Regions from separate parts of the Sporomusa sp. 246TCP1 genome, predicted to be linked through region 1. Evidence: riboswitches for the same ligand, from Rfam matches in the RefSeq annotation. Region 1 holds a riboswitch; each other region holds the start of a gene.
The links. Region 1 has a riboswitch for cobalamin ahead of AC1ECB_RS10790 (hypothetical protein). Riboswitches for the same ligand answer to the same signal wherever they lie in the genome.

Region 1 (3,160 bases):
CAAAAATGCCATAGCCTGCAATCCTACATATGTTGAAATAGTATCAGCCACGCCACAGCTAATAGCCAAAAGCACGATTTTGCCCCAGGGTATGCTTTCATCTTCCCGTTTTTGCAGCCAGCCATACATCCCGCTGCCATAAATCAAAAGCTCCAGCAAGAGCGCCTGCATACCATAGTTCAACAAAATAATGGGTGAAATTTGTCCAAAAGCCAGCATACCTAAGAGCATGCGGACAAGGGTCATAAGTGCCACTACACCCGGGCGGGGAATTAAGATAACCAGTGCCACCACCATCATATAGAGAAATACACCATTAAATAGGCCGGTAATCAAAAAACCGAACGGCCCCAGTAGAATATGAAAAAAATCATTTAGCAAGGTTGACGGAACATTAACTACCGCAAACGCAGCCGCGCCAAATAAAGCGATGGTTACCAGCCAGCGTGTTTTTAACACCGTCAGCACTTGTCGCAAACGTCTAAGTGCCACAAACAGACCTGCCAGTACCATTAGTGTTGCCATACTGACCACTACCAGCGCCTTGTTGTCTTTTTTTACAATAATAAGCGGCACTTCACACACCAGCGGCGGCTTTATTCCGTCTTGTAGTTCTGCTTGAAGAATATAAGTACCACCAGTCAAATCACGTTCATCTGCATATACCGGTATCTGCAGACGTTGCCAGGAGTCACCATTTAAGGCTGTAAAAGCTTCTAAAAAATTTTTTTGCCGGTCCAGTGCTCCGCCATTTACATCTTCATTGGTTGAGCCAGGAGTAAACAAGCCGTTCACCGGCTGATGACTGGCTGCATCCAACAGCCGGACAGTAACAACAGCCAGCTTCTGCACCCCGGACGGATTTACAATATCCACTCCCAAATGCGTTACCGGGTGAATGGCTTCAATCTCCTGATTAGAGGCGCCTTTGCCGACGACTAGATTTTTGTAATAGTCCCATTGCCGGTCTCGTAATACTAAGACGTTGCGACCCATACGGTCATCTGTTTTGCCGTCTTTATCCAAAGGTAAAACAATACCTGCCATGGTTACAGGAGCGGCAGCTTTACCGGTACCTACCTCTACATTAATCGGCACCTGCTGCGTAATTTCTCCGGCTGTAACAGCAGCTGTATACTTACCAGGCGGCAGCTCTGATGCCACTTGAAAGGACAGTAAGTCATACCACTGGCTGTAACCGCCTGCCAGCAGTTCTTGCCTTGTTAAAACATAATGGTCTGCTTGTTGGTTTATCTCCCAATTTTCCTGAGAACCAGCAGGCTTAAAACCCGGCGGCAGGCTGATAGTTATGACTATCGCTTTATCGGCTGAATCGCGGTTTTCAATACTAAAAAGCGCTGCTGCTTGCGTACCAGGAGTCACAGAATCCCTGACTTTCCCGAGATAATAGGGAAATTGACAGGAAAAAGACAGGCCATGCTGGGCCTGACCAGTAATTGTCAGCAATACAAACAGCACTGTTACTAAACCGGTCAGTGCTTTTTTGATGGGCAAATGCTTTCCCCCTTTTTTAGCGATAAAAAAATGCAGCCCCTGTATTTTTTAAGGGATGCATTTTTTCTTTTATCGTCGTATAAGCAGCCTCCTTGCATAAATTCTATTATTTATGTCATAGCAGAATTGAAAAAAGAAAGGGTCAATATTGACCCGCGCCAACGGCGCAAAGTTCTTAAGGAGCGTAAAGAAAATGGACTAAAATATTAAAACTCCTGGCCGTGGAAGGTCAGGAGTAATAACCAGTAAACGAATTAAGCTAGGTACACTTTGAAAGTGCCTACTAAATCCCCTCCCCATACCTCGTGGGTAACACGGTGATTGTCAGATAGGCAGTTCTCCTGACTTCGGATCAATGCTTGCTTAAACCTTCCCAGGACGATCATCCCAGTGGTATATCTTAAGCTTGCTCCCCGTTACAGTGGCGGGACCGCGCCGTCATTTAAACGGACTTCCCTATTAAGCCTTTAAGGCACCTATCTCGGATATATTTAATTTTCCATAAAAAAATTTGTGTCTAATTAATAACCGGAATGGCCGGACGATCTTTGCTTCTTTCGGTATAAGCTCCGGTAATAGCATCTTTTACATGTTGTACATAGATATCTTGAATGCCAACATTTTCACCGAGTCCATGAATATAGGTTTCTACTTTGAATCCAGCGGCGATCAACTGTGATTTAAAGGATTCCTTATCGTCACCAGCCATATCGTTATTTGCATGATCGCCGGCAACCAACATAATTGGCATTAAAGTAACTTTTTTAATTTTATTGTCTTTTAATTCCTTAATCACATTTTCAATGGTAGGATAACCCTCTACTGTGAATACAAAAACATTTTTTAAACCCGCATCCTGAATTTTCATTTGAAGGGCTGCATAGGCTGTATTAGAAGGATTTACGCCGCCATGACCCATTAGGGCAATTGCTTCACCTTTTCCTAATTTAGGGAATTGAGTTTGCATTGCTTTAATGGCAATCAAATAATCATCCGGTTTTTCACCCTCTTGTCCGGTGTAGTACAGGACCGGGCGACCAACGGAAATTTTTTCAAAGGATTTCTTATAATTATCAACTACATGCATAAGTTTTGCATATTCATCACCAGCTTCCATATGCAGCGGTTGAATAATAATTTCTTTATAACCATCGGCTTTCAATTTATCAAGTGCCTGTTTTTCTGTATCAAAGTGCAATCCGTCACGATCAGCTAATCGTTTAATAATAATACGAGAGGTAAATGCATGGCGAACTTCATAATCAGGGAATGCAGCTTTAATTTTGTCTTCAACCGCTTCTGTTGTAATTTTACGCGTATCTGCAAAAGTAGTGCCAAAGCTTACAACTAAAATTGCTTTTTTCCCTGCTGTTGCTTCGGCAGCATAGGTTTTTTGTCCAATAATAAGGACCCCAAAACATACTGTCATCAAAAATAAGGTCATCATAATCCAAATGGTTTTTTTCAAAATTCTTCACTCCTTATTTAGTACAAATATTTAGTGGAAATTTACAGAGAACTCAATTCACCTCCATATTGAAATAATAAGTAGACTTACCTCTTGCGTATTGGTTTATTTATATCATAGCAGAATTGTAAAAAGAAAGGGTCAAAAATGACCCGCGCAAAAAAGCGCAATGTTCAA
Region 2 (3,160 bases), 210 kb from region 1:
TTGGTCTGGCTGTAAAGGACATGCTAATAAATCTAAAAAATAGTCAAATTCCGGGGTATAGTCAGTTCTTTCTTTCAATACGTTAATTTCATGACAATATTCTTCACAAGTTTTTTCATACACTTTTGTTCGCTGTCTTATGCGGCGTTCTTCTTCTGTTTGCACAATTTTATTCATCCAATGATTTCCCCTGTTGATAGTTTTGGGCAACATATTTTCGTGACGAAGAAAATATGTTGTACTTAAGAAATTTTGCAGTCAATGTATTGTCTTCAGGACAAGCCTCAATACATCTCATACAAAGCATACAGTCTTCACTCATAACGTTTTTTTCCGTCTTTTCAAGATGAACATCCCTAATATCCATAGGACACATTCTTTGGCAATTACCACAGCCCGAGCAGGTATGCACCGATTTTTCAAACCGGATAAAACTGATTTTTTTAGACATTTGAATCAAGGGCAGCATTGGGCAAAATAGACAAAAAAATCGGTCTTTGAAAAAACTTCCTATCAGCGTACCAGCTGCAATCATTATGGATATTACGGAAAAGGTCAAGGTGATTGTGTTCGTAAAGTCCAACGCGAAATTTCGCGTATCCCCAACAAACAGAGGCATAATCGGTTTTGCCGGGCAAATCTGACAGAAGAATAAGTAAAAATCGCTATGTAGTCCTGCATATGTAATCAGCAGCGGAATACTAAGAAGCAGTGCCAGTAATACATATTTAACCGGCTTTAGGCGCTCCCGGGTTTTCCAGGAAAGTTCTGTTTCCCGTATTCCCAGCTTCTTTCTGAGTTGGGACAACCAGTCTTGCAATGTACCGAACGGGCATATCCAGCCGCACCATATTTTTGACAATACGATTGTTAAAATAGCAAAGATCAAAAAATACAGTATTACCTTAAACCCTTTGTAGGAAAGCAACTCGGGAAAATAGAAGCCAACCCCCCATTGTCCCTGCAGCGCCATGAGATAACAGTTTCCAGCGCATCCATGAACATAAGGGCAGGAAAAGCAGGGCATAGAATACCCAAAATTCAAGCCAATGCGACCGCCATAAGTCCATACCACAAACATAAGATTTTGTATTAGCAAGCGTATTGTACCTATCATTTAATACTTAAAACTCCTTCTTCGAAATAGTACAACACCTGAAATAACTGCCATTACAGCAAAGAAGAAACATAAGCCCAGGGTAAGATTATTGTGAGCAGACAATGAGCGGCGCAGGAGAAAATTCATTGAAGTTTTATATACTTCATTTCCCACGAATTCTTCCGTATAGATAATTGTCTCTTTATATTCATGATATCCGCCGTCATCTAATCGTTGATCATGGGGCGGAGTAAAGGAAAACCTACCATCATCACCAGGCATAAGTTTTTCATAACTTTTATTGCCTATGTCGATGAGTTTCATTTCTTGGACAGGATAGCCGGACGGATGAATTGGCTTATATAGGAACTGGAATGTTTGGCCAGTCTGAGCCCAGGGGAAATTCCCGGCTGACACCAGGTCAATGGACGTAAATGTTTTGGAACTTTCCAGCAACACCGGTTCCTTTTTTATACTTTTATCTAACCCATCTCCATACAGAGGAAATGCTATCTGGGCTGTAAAATGTTCTTGGGCGCAGGTTCCTGTAACATATACATAATAAAGAAACTGAGTGGAAGTATTGACCCTTAAGAAATAAAGGCCGTCTTTTTGTTCTATCGGGATGATATAATATTGTTTTTCACCTTTCTGTCGTCCGTCACAATAAAATGCTGTTAAATTTTTAATGTCAGCAATAGTTAGCGAATCAGAACTGCTATTTAGATATACAGTTTGCGTTATCGAGCCGTTCGTTTCATTGATCTTTTTGCCGTATTCAAGCCAAAGAAAGGCAGTATCTTCAATGTTACTGCTTTCTGCGCAGCCCTGAAAAGAAATAACTAGCAATAGAACAATGCCTGCAAGTTTAGAAATCATTTCTTTCCCACTTCCTGCTGTCTTTTAAGCATCACCACTTAAACAACCCCCTCCCATAGGTTCTGGGGAGGGGGTTGTTACAAAAAAGAACCATCCAAATAAAAATCCCGGCATAAATTAATAGCCGTAAAGGGTAGATTGTTCCAATAATCCCCTTCCCATCGCTCGTGGGTAAAAAACGGTGATTGACAGATAGGCAGTTCTCCTGGCTCTGGGTCATCGCTTGTCCAAACCTTCCCGAAGCTTTCGCTGCAGTGGTATATCTTGGATTTGTCCCTATTACAGTGGCGGGACCGCGCCGGTTTTGCACCGGTCTTCCCTATTAAGCCCCCTTTGGGGGCACCTATCTCATCGGTATTCAGTTTTGCAATTCAAATCAGTATATTTGACACACTCCTATATGAAGGTAATTATAAAGTATATACCCGTAGTAGAGTCAAGGAGAATTTTATTTATATTGAAGACCGCTGTGCGCCACGCGGAAAGCAAAACTATCTGGCAATAACCCGGATCTTCACCCGCATCTCCTATCCTGACGAATACCCCCAGGCGCAAATCAAACCGCAAGGACTCTATGCCAAAATTGCCACTCCTGACGGGTACCACAGCAACTATAAAAGTGCAATCAAAAAGTTGCTTGACTTTAAAGCTAAATAATCTGGAAATTATCGGCGATGATTACATTAGCCAATTAAGGAATTACTGGGCCACCGCTAACCCCAAAGAATATGTTACACAAATTGCGGTCCAGGTTGACTACAAAAATTAGTAAAACACGGCTTGCGCTAAACCTTTGGCGCAGGCCGTGTTTTCTTTTTAAGCGGTCTCATTTGCTTGCAGAGAGCGCTTATGTATTTTATTCGTGTTTATGGCAGTGGCCTTCGCCTTTTGATTCCAGCACCTGCTGGAAAATCTTATGGGCTTCTTCCGATGACTTGCCGTTTTCCAGTGCTTTTTTGGCATGGGCAACAGCAGAATGATATTTTTTGTGGGCTTCGTCGTTAGTTGTTAAATTATCAATATCGTAATTCATGATTTTGTTAAACATCTCGTGGATTTCTTCCGAAGATTTCCCGGCAGCTTTCGCCGCTTCCACATGTTTCATCGCCATCTTATAACGATATTCCGCATGGGGAGTTTTTGGCAGTTCATACTTTGGATGTGCCATGTAAATCACCTCAT
Region 3 (3,160 bases), 1.7 Mb from region 1:
CTACCATAATTAGTCTGGCCTGAACATGGGCGGCAAACACCTGGATGGGCGCCTGCCCCTGACAAAAGCCGGTCAGTCGAGCTGCTGTTGTCAGTTGCTGTTGGTCAGTTGCAATTGCTATGCCATTATCAGCGGCCATAATAATGATGCTTTTTTCCAGCGCCCGTGGCCGTGGATTGCCGCTAATTCCTGCCAGCTTACAGGCAATGTGTTCAAAGGAATGCAGACTATTTAACGGCTTGGTCAGATTATCGACCCGCCGCTGACACCGTTCCATCGCTATACTATCAAGTGGTTTTATGGCTGCAATTAGTTCTTCAAGCATTGGCTTTGCCTCCCCTATTATTTAGCAGCTTAATGGCCACATAGAGCATATCGACAACCATTGAAGCCCCAATACCCTCCCCTAGCCGGACTCCCAGCTCCAGGCAAGCTTCTAACTGAAGCTGACGCAACGCAATAATATGAGCCGGTTCACCGGACAGGTGCGACGCAAACATATACTCTTTGCTCAGAGGATGAATGGCATTGGCGATTAAAGCCGCCGCCGTCGTGTTGAGCCCGTCAATGACGACAGCGCAGCGGTTGGCGGCTGAGCCAAGAATTACGCCGGCTAATGCACCTAGTTCAAATCCACCCACTTTGGCTAGAACATCTAATCCATCCTGAGGATTCGGTTTATTCACAGCTAAAGCCTGACCGACAATGTCCATCTTGGTTTTAAGGCGGCTGTCTGATATCCCGGTGCCCCGCCCGGTAACTTTCTCCGGAGCGAGACCGGTGAATGCTCCAACAATGGTAGCGCTGGACGTGGTATTACCAATGCCCATTTCCCCCAGGCAAAAACAACTATAGCCATGTTTCACCCGGTCATTAACAATATCAATGCCTGTTTCCACTGCTTGGATGGCCTGCTCACGCGTCATCGCCGGGCCTGCGGTAAAATCCTGTGTGCCATAGGCAATCTTGCGATGCCACAGTCCCGGAACATATGACAGATCGCCAGCAACGCCCATATCAACCACAACCATATCAGCACCGCAGAAGTTCGCAAAGGCATTGGCACTTGCACCTTGGGAGATAAGATAATTGGCTGTCATATGAATTGTTGTTTCTATCGGATAGGCACTCACCACTCGTCTGGCTACCCCATGGTCAGCTGAAGCTACCACCATACAAGGCTTAGGCAGTGCCGGATTCAGCTCGCCTGTTATCCCCGCATACTGCTCAACCATATCTTCCAATCGTCCCAGGCTGCCTGCTGACTGTAACACACCTGCCAGTCTAGTCTTTACCTGATCTTTAATTACTGTATCCGGCCTCATAATTTTCGCTACTGTTGCTTGCAGTAAACTCATAATAACCTCCATTATTTCTCTGATTCAAAAACAAAAGGCTTTTTTGGTTAAGCCCAAAAAAGCCTTCTTGTCCATGAAGGATGGTTGCGGTATAAGGCAGGTCTCCTGGCTCCCAGTTCATTAACTCTTACGCCTTCCCCTTGACGAGTGGCCGTGTAAGATCTCCCTGGTACAGTGGTGGGCCCGCGCCTATGTATAGTCTTCCCATACTCAGACTTCCCTATTCTCCCCTTAAGGGGCACCTTAGCCGAAAAATATGTGTATTTTTATGGTCATTATAACAGACGGCCTTACTACCGTCAATAAACTTATAAAAAATAAGCAGCCACTTAACTAAGTGACTGCTTATTATGTGATTAACCGTTTACGGTTTTACAGTGGCTTTAAACATTTGCTTGCCATCTTTCATCTCAATGATGACGGCATTTTTTACAGCATCATGGGTGGCATTTAAGGTGGTCGAGCCAGTTACGGTCATAAAATCCTTAGTCGCAGCTAATGCTTCGCGAATTTTAGCCGGCTCAGTGCTGTTGGCACGTTTAATGGCATCAATTAACACATTAGCAGCATCATAACCAAGTACTGCCAAGGCGTCAGGTGCCTGGCCATACTCTTTTTTGTAGGCCTCAACAAAGGCTTTGGATTCGGCGCTGGTGTCATCCACAGAGTAATGATTAGTGAAATAGGTATTATCTAAGGCCGCCGGAGTACCGATTTCTACTAATTTCGGTGAATCCCAGCCGTCGCCGCCAACCATAGGAACAGTAATCCCCATTTCACGGGCTTGTTTAACAATTTTACCTACTTCTTCATAATATCCCGGTACATACAGAATGTCAGCATTGAGTGCTTTGACCTTGGTCAAAATGGTTTTGAAGTCCTGGTCTTTTTGCAGATAGGCTTCTTCGGCAAGTACTGTACCGCCGCCTTTTGTAAAGGCATCCTTGAAGAAAGCAGCTAAGCCTTTGCTATAATCACTGCTGTTATCAACTAAGATTACAGCTTTTTTGAGTTGTAAGGTATTAAGTACAAAGTTAGCACCAACAGTACCCTGGAAGGGATCAATGAAACATACCCGGAAGGTATAGTCTTTTACTTTATTGGTTTTTTCATCAACAGTTACCTTGGGGTTGGTGGCACCTACTGCCAGAAAAGGAATTTTGGTTGCTTCAGCTACACTGGAAGCAGCAATGGCATTTGAGCTGGCAAACATCCCGGTAATAGCAACAACTTTATCTTGGGTTGCCAGTTTAGTCATCGCATTGGCAGCCTCTGAGGGCTCACTTTTGTTATCAGCAACAATCGCTTTAATCTGTTTGCCAAGTACACCACCTTTGGCATTGGCTTCTTTAATCGCCATTTTGGCACCATTGGCTGACGAGGTACCCATGGTGGCATTACCACCAGTCATTTCATTTAATACACCAATTTTGATTTCATTAGATGATGTACCGCCACAGCCGGCTAAAACACCGGTAATTAGCAGTACTGCTGTTAGCACAGCTACCATTTTTACACTTGACCTACTCATTTTGTAAATTTCTCCCCTCTTTTTTGGCCACAATACCTTGCCTTGCATCTCCAATCCCCGCATAAAGTGAGCCTGATAACGGCACTCTCCAACGAATGGTTTCAGGCTCAGGAAATGTTGGCCTTCCAAATACTATAAAAAGTATCCTGTCTAAATACTTTTATAGTATTTTTTTAACCTTGTTTACTATAGTTCTACATTATATTACATCCGCCGAGCTTTTTCAAGATAATTAGTGATAGCTATCACTAATTATCTTGAATTTCTTCAC
Region 4 (3,160 bases), 2.8 Mb from region 1:
CCGGCTACGATGGATCGCGCATCACTTTCCAACCGGCCTGTTCGGCTTTATCAACCCATTCCTTGGCATTGCCCTGCCAGTTCATTCCTGGCGGCGGAGCAAGTCTAAAACCTTGACAGCGAAAAGTACAGAGTAAAAAAAGCCCAGAATAGCAGTCTACTATTCTGGCTTTTTTGTTAATGTGTAATCAAAGGACCTAGTCTTTTGATCTATTCCCTATTAGAGTACCATCTCCAAAAACATGGGGACAGGGACACAGTTTCTACACTAATAGTTGAATAATTAAAACATCCCCCCTGACCCCGTGTTATCCCTTCAAGCAAGGGGGTTTTACTTTTGGCATTGCCCCAAAAGTAAAAAAAGGTCTATGCCCTAAGCCTCCAAAAGCTGAAAAGCCGGGCGATATTCCTAAAATCCGTAAACTCGCTACGCTCAAACAGTACGGATTTTTTAACGGAATACCGCCCGGCTTTTCTCCTACGGAACGCTTTTTCCGGCAAAGGCCGGGAGGTTACGGGAGGTACGGGGGGTGCCGGGGCACCACCTTATGGAAGTGTCCAGGGGACGGGGTTGTCGACACCGCCCTCATGCTTTTAAAACAATGCCTCTATTAATTCCCGTGAGTCTTTCAATTTGTCGAATTGATAGGTTATGCTGCTGCTTAAGAATTCTTAAGTACGTATTTCTTGTGTGACTATCCAGCCGCTGCAAATCCATTGCAGTTTTTAAATTACATACCGTTTTTATTATTATTTTGGCTTCTTCGTCCATAATTTTCTGCCTGACCTCATTATCAATATCTAAACATTCATCTTCGCTTATTTCATTGATATATTCTATAAATTTGTCTATCATTATTTCTTTATCGTCGTTTATCATCCCAAACAGCACATTTATATTTACCAAATTTGCTTGATTTACATATTCGTGAAAGCTACTCCATTTATATTCTTCAACATGCTTTACTACTCCCGCTTTTACTGGATTTTGATGAATATATCTTAGTACGATTTGAAAGTATTGATCATCTTCTACTGGTTCACTCTTAAAACGGTCTTGAAATAAATTGCCTATTCTTTGATATTTATTATTATACCAATACACATAGCTCCCACATATCCGGCGCATTACTTGTTCTAATGGCTCTATTCCTATCTTCATCAACAAGTGTACATGATTTCCCATCAAACAGTATGCGTAAACCTCATATCCGCTTTTTTCTTTATATTGTTGTAGTACCTCAAGTAATTGGTTGCAATCTTCTTCATCTTCAAAGATTGTCTGACGGTTTATTCCTCGCACAATTATATGGTAGATTCCACTTTTACTCTTTTTTCTTGCTATTCTTGGCATTCATTCACCCCCATCTTTATCTTACTTCGGGGGAAAACATGGGGACAGGGACACCGTTTATACGTTAATAGTTGAATAATTAAAACATTTCCCCTGTCCCCGTGTTTTCTCTTCGCGAGTCTAGCGGTGATTGTCATTTAGGCAGTTCTGCCGGCTCTGGTTCATCGCTTGCCTGAACCTTCCCGGGACTTTCCTCCCAGTGGCATTTCTCAGGCTTGCTCTCCATTACAGTGGCAGTCTTACACTGGACTTCTATTAAGCCCCTCAGAGCACCTATACCGATTGGTATTAAGTTTTGCAGCCATTGACCTACTTGTTCCCAGTAGTGTTGGAGGTATTTGTTATCATTTTTTCAATTCTTCCGGTAATAATAATCCATCTCTCATATTTTTCAGAACACTTTCTGTACTGGGACGGAGACTATCCAATTTTTTCGAAATAAAAGTTTGATTATACATATATTTATTATTTTTAACATCTAAGCCTTTTATATCAGCTTGCATTTTATAATCCCTAGAAATTGAAAATCTACTTACGTATCCTCTCGCATCTATCGGATATATCAAAATAGATATTACATAATCAGAGTCAGTATCTTTCGCATATTGAAAACAATCTTCTTTTTTTATAAATGGTTTTTGATTGGAAAGAAATCTTTCGGTAAACTCTACAAACGCTGAAGATTGCTGTCCTTTCCCAAATATTTCTATATTGTATTTATGTGGATCAAACAGTTTCTCCATGTTGGCGGTTAGAGTATTCATAGTTTTAGTGTCATTACGTATGCTACGAGAAGCAAAGACGACAACTGAAATTTTTTTAGCCGCTATTTGTTCAGAAGCTAACTGAGGAGTATCAATAGTATTGGCAAAGCACATTGTCGTTAGGGAAACCAAAAACGCCAAACTGATTAAAAACAATTTACAAAGTTTGAGCAATGACTAACACCCCTAATATGTTTTCAATGTTTTTTACTACCTAAACAGTTAAATATTTGGTATATTTACAAATATTTCTCCTTCTCATATTAAAACAATACAAAACAAAAATCAACTTAAAAAATAAACTTAATATTGTACATTAAGTTTATTTTATTTTTACTTTATTCAATTTCTACTTTTTGTTTTAAAGGCTTGACTTTAATTAGCTGCTCTTTATCTTGCTCCCCTTGTCTTGTCAAAAAAGCTACTTTTTTTAAAAGGATATCCTAAAAAAATGACGAATTATCGAAACAATAACTATTAAATTGGCGAGGAGAGTTAATTATGCAACATGAGGATCAACCCGTAACCAATGAGGCCATTTTAGCTGCCTTTAAACTGGTTCTCCCATACCTAAATCAAATAGTTAGAGAAGACATGGCTGTTGGACTTACTGATTTAAAAAAATATCTCGGTTATTATCGTGCCAAAAAATTTGAACTAGACCTTCCTACAGGCAAACCTATTCAAGGAATACAAACCGTGGAAGAGTGTATCCGTACCGGTGCTAATACTTATGCGGATATCCCCCCGGAAGTCTACGGGCGTCCAATAAAAACAATTTTTACGCCGATTTATGGGATAAATAAAGAAATTATTGGAACATTAAGTTCAGGCATTGATTTTAATCATAGCCTTAATTTGATTAAAAATGTAGAGGAAATCGTTAGCGCAACCGCCCAGGCAGCTGACAGCGTTCATCAAATTGCAGGCAGTGCCAGTGAACTTGCAGCCTCCGGGCAACGTCTATTCCATTTATCCAGCGATTTGGCAGAAAAAAATAAACATTCTACAGAAATTTTGCAATTCATAAAAAATATTGCAGC

Region 2: it holds a riboswitch for cobalamin, as region 1 does, so the genes downstream of both, AC1ECB_RS10035 (hypothetical protein) here and AC1ECB_RS10790 (hypothetical protein) in region 1, are expected to answer to the same signal.
Region 3: it holds a riboswitch for cobalamin, as region 1 does, so the genes downstream of both, cobT (nicotinate-nucleotide--dimethylbenzimidazole phosphoribosyltransferase) here and AC1ECB_RS10790 (hypothetical protein) in region 1, are expected to answer to the same signal.
Region 4: it holds a riboswitch for cobalamin, as region 1 does, so the genes downstream of both, AC1ECB_RS25655 (REP-associated tyrosine transposase) here and AC1ECB_RS10790 (hypothetical protein) in region 1, are expected to answer to the same signal.

The regions. Positions count from the first base shown of each region.
Region 1 covers NZ_CM170492.1:2,238,609-2,241,768, forward strand. Annotated here, with positions in the region: gene AC1ECB_RS10790 (hypothetical protein) at 1-1,515, opposite strand, end outside; cobalamin riboswitch at 1,830-2,010, opposite strand; gene AC1ECB_RS10795 (sirohydrochlorin cobaltochelatase) at 2,033-2,983, opposite strand.
Region 2 covers NZ_CM170492.1:2,033,487-2,036,646, forward strand. Annotated here, with positions in the region: gene AC1ECB_RS10025 (2-hydroxyacyl-CoA dehydratase subunit D) at 1-177, opposite strand, end outside; gene AC1ECB_RS10030 (4Fe-4S binding protein) at 170-1,117, opposite strand; gene AC1ECB_RS10035 (hypothetical protein) at 1,118-1,978, opposite strand; cobalamin riboswitch at 2,157-2,340, opposite strand; gene AC1ECB_RS10040 (hypothetical protein) at 2,835-3,146, opposite strand.
Region 3 covers NZ_CM170492.1:3,893,097-3,896,256, forward strand. Annotated here, with positions in the region: gene AC1ECB_RS18380 (nicotinate-nucleotide--dimethylbenzimidazole phosphoribosyltransferase) at 1-325, opposite strand, end outside; gene cobT (nicotinate-nucleotide--dimethylbenzimidazole phosphoribosyltransferase) at 318-1,358, opposite strand; cobalamin riboswitch at 1,437-1,619, opposite strand; gene AC1ECB_RS18390 (ABC transporter substrate-binding protein) at 1,723-2,889, opposite strand.
Region 4 covers NZ_CM170492.1:5,436,171-5,439,330, reverse strand. Annotated here, with positions in the region: gene AC1ECB_RS25660 (hypothetical protein) at 1-116, shown strand, start outside; gene AC1ECB_RS25655 (REP-associated tyrosine transposase) at 586-1,353, opposite strand; cobalamin riboswitch at 1,477-1,645, opposite strand; gene AC1ECB_RS25650 (hypothetical protein) at 1,698-2,291, opposite strand; gene AC1ECB_RS25645 (methyl-accepting chemotaxis protein) at 2,619-3,160, shown strand, end outside.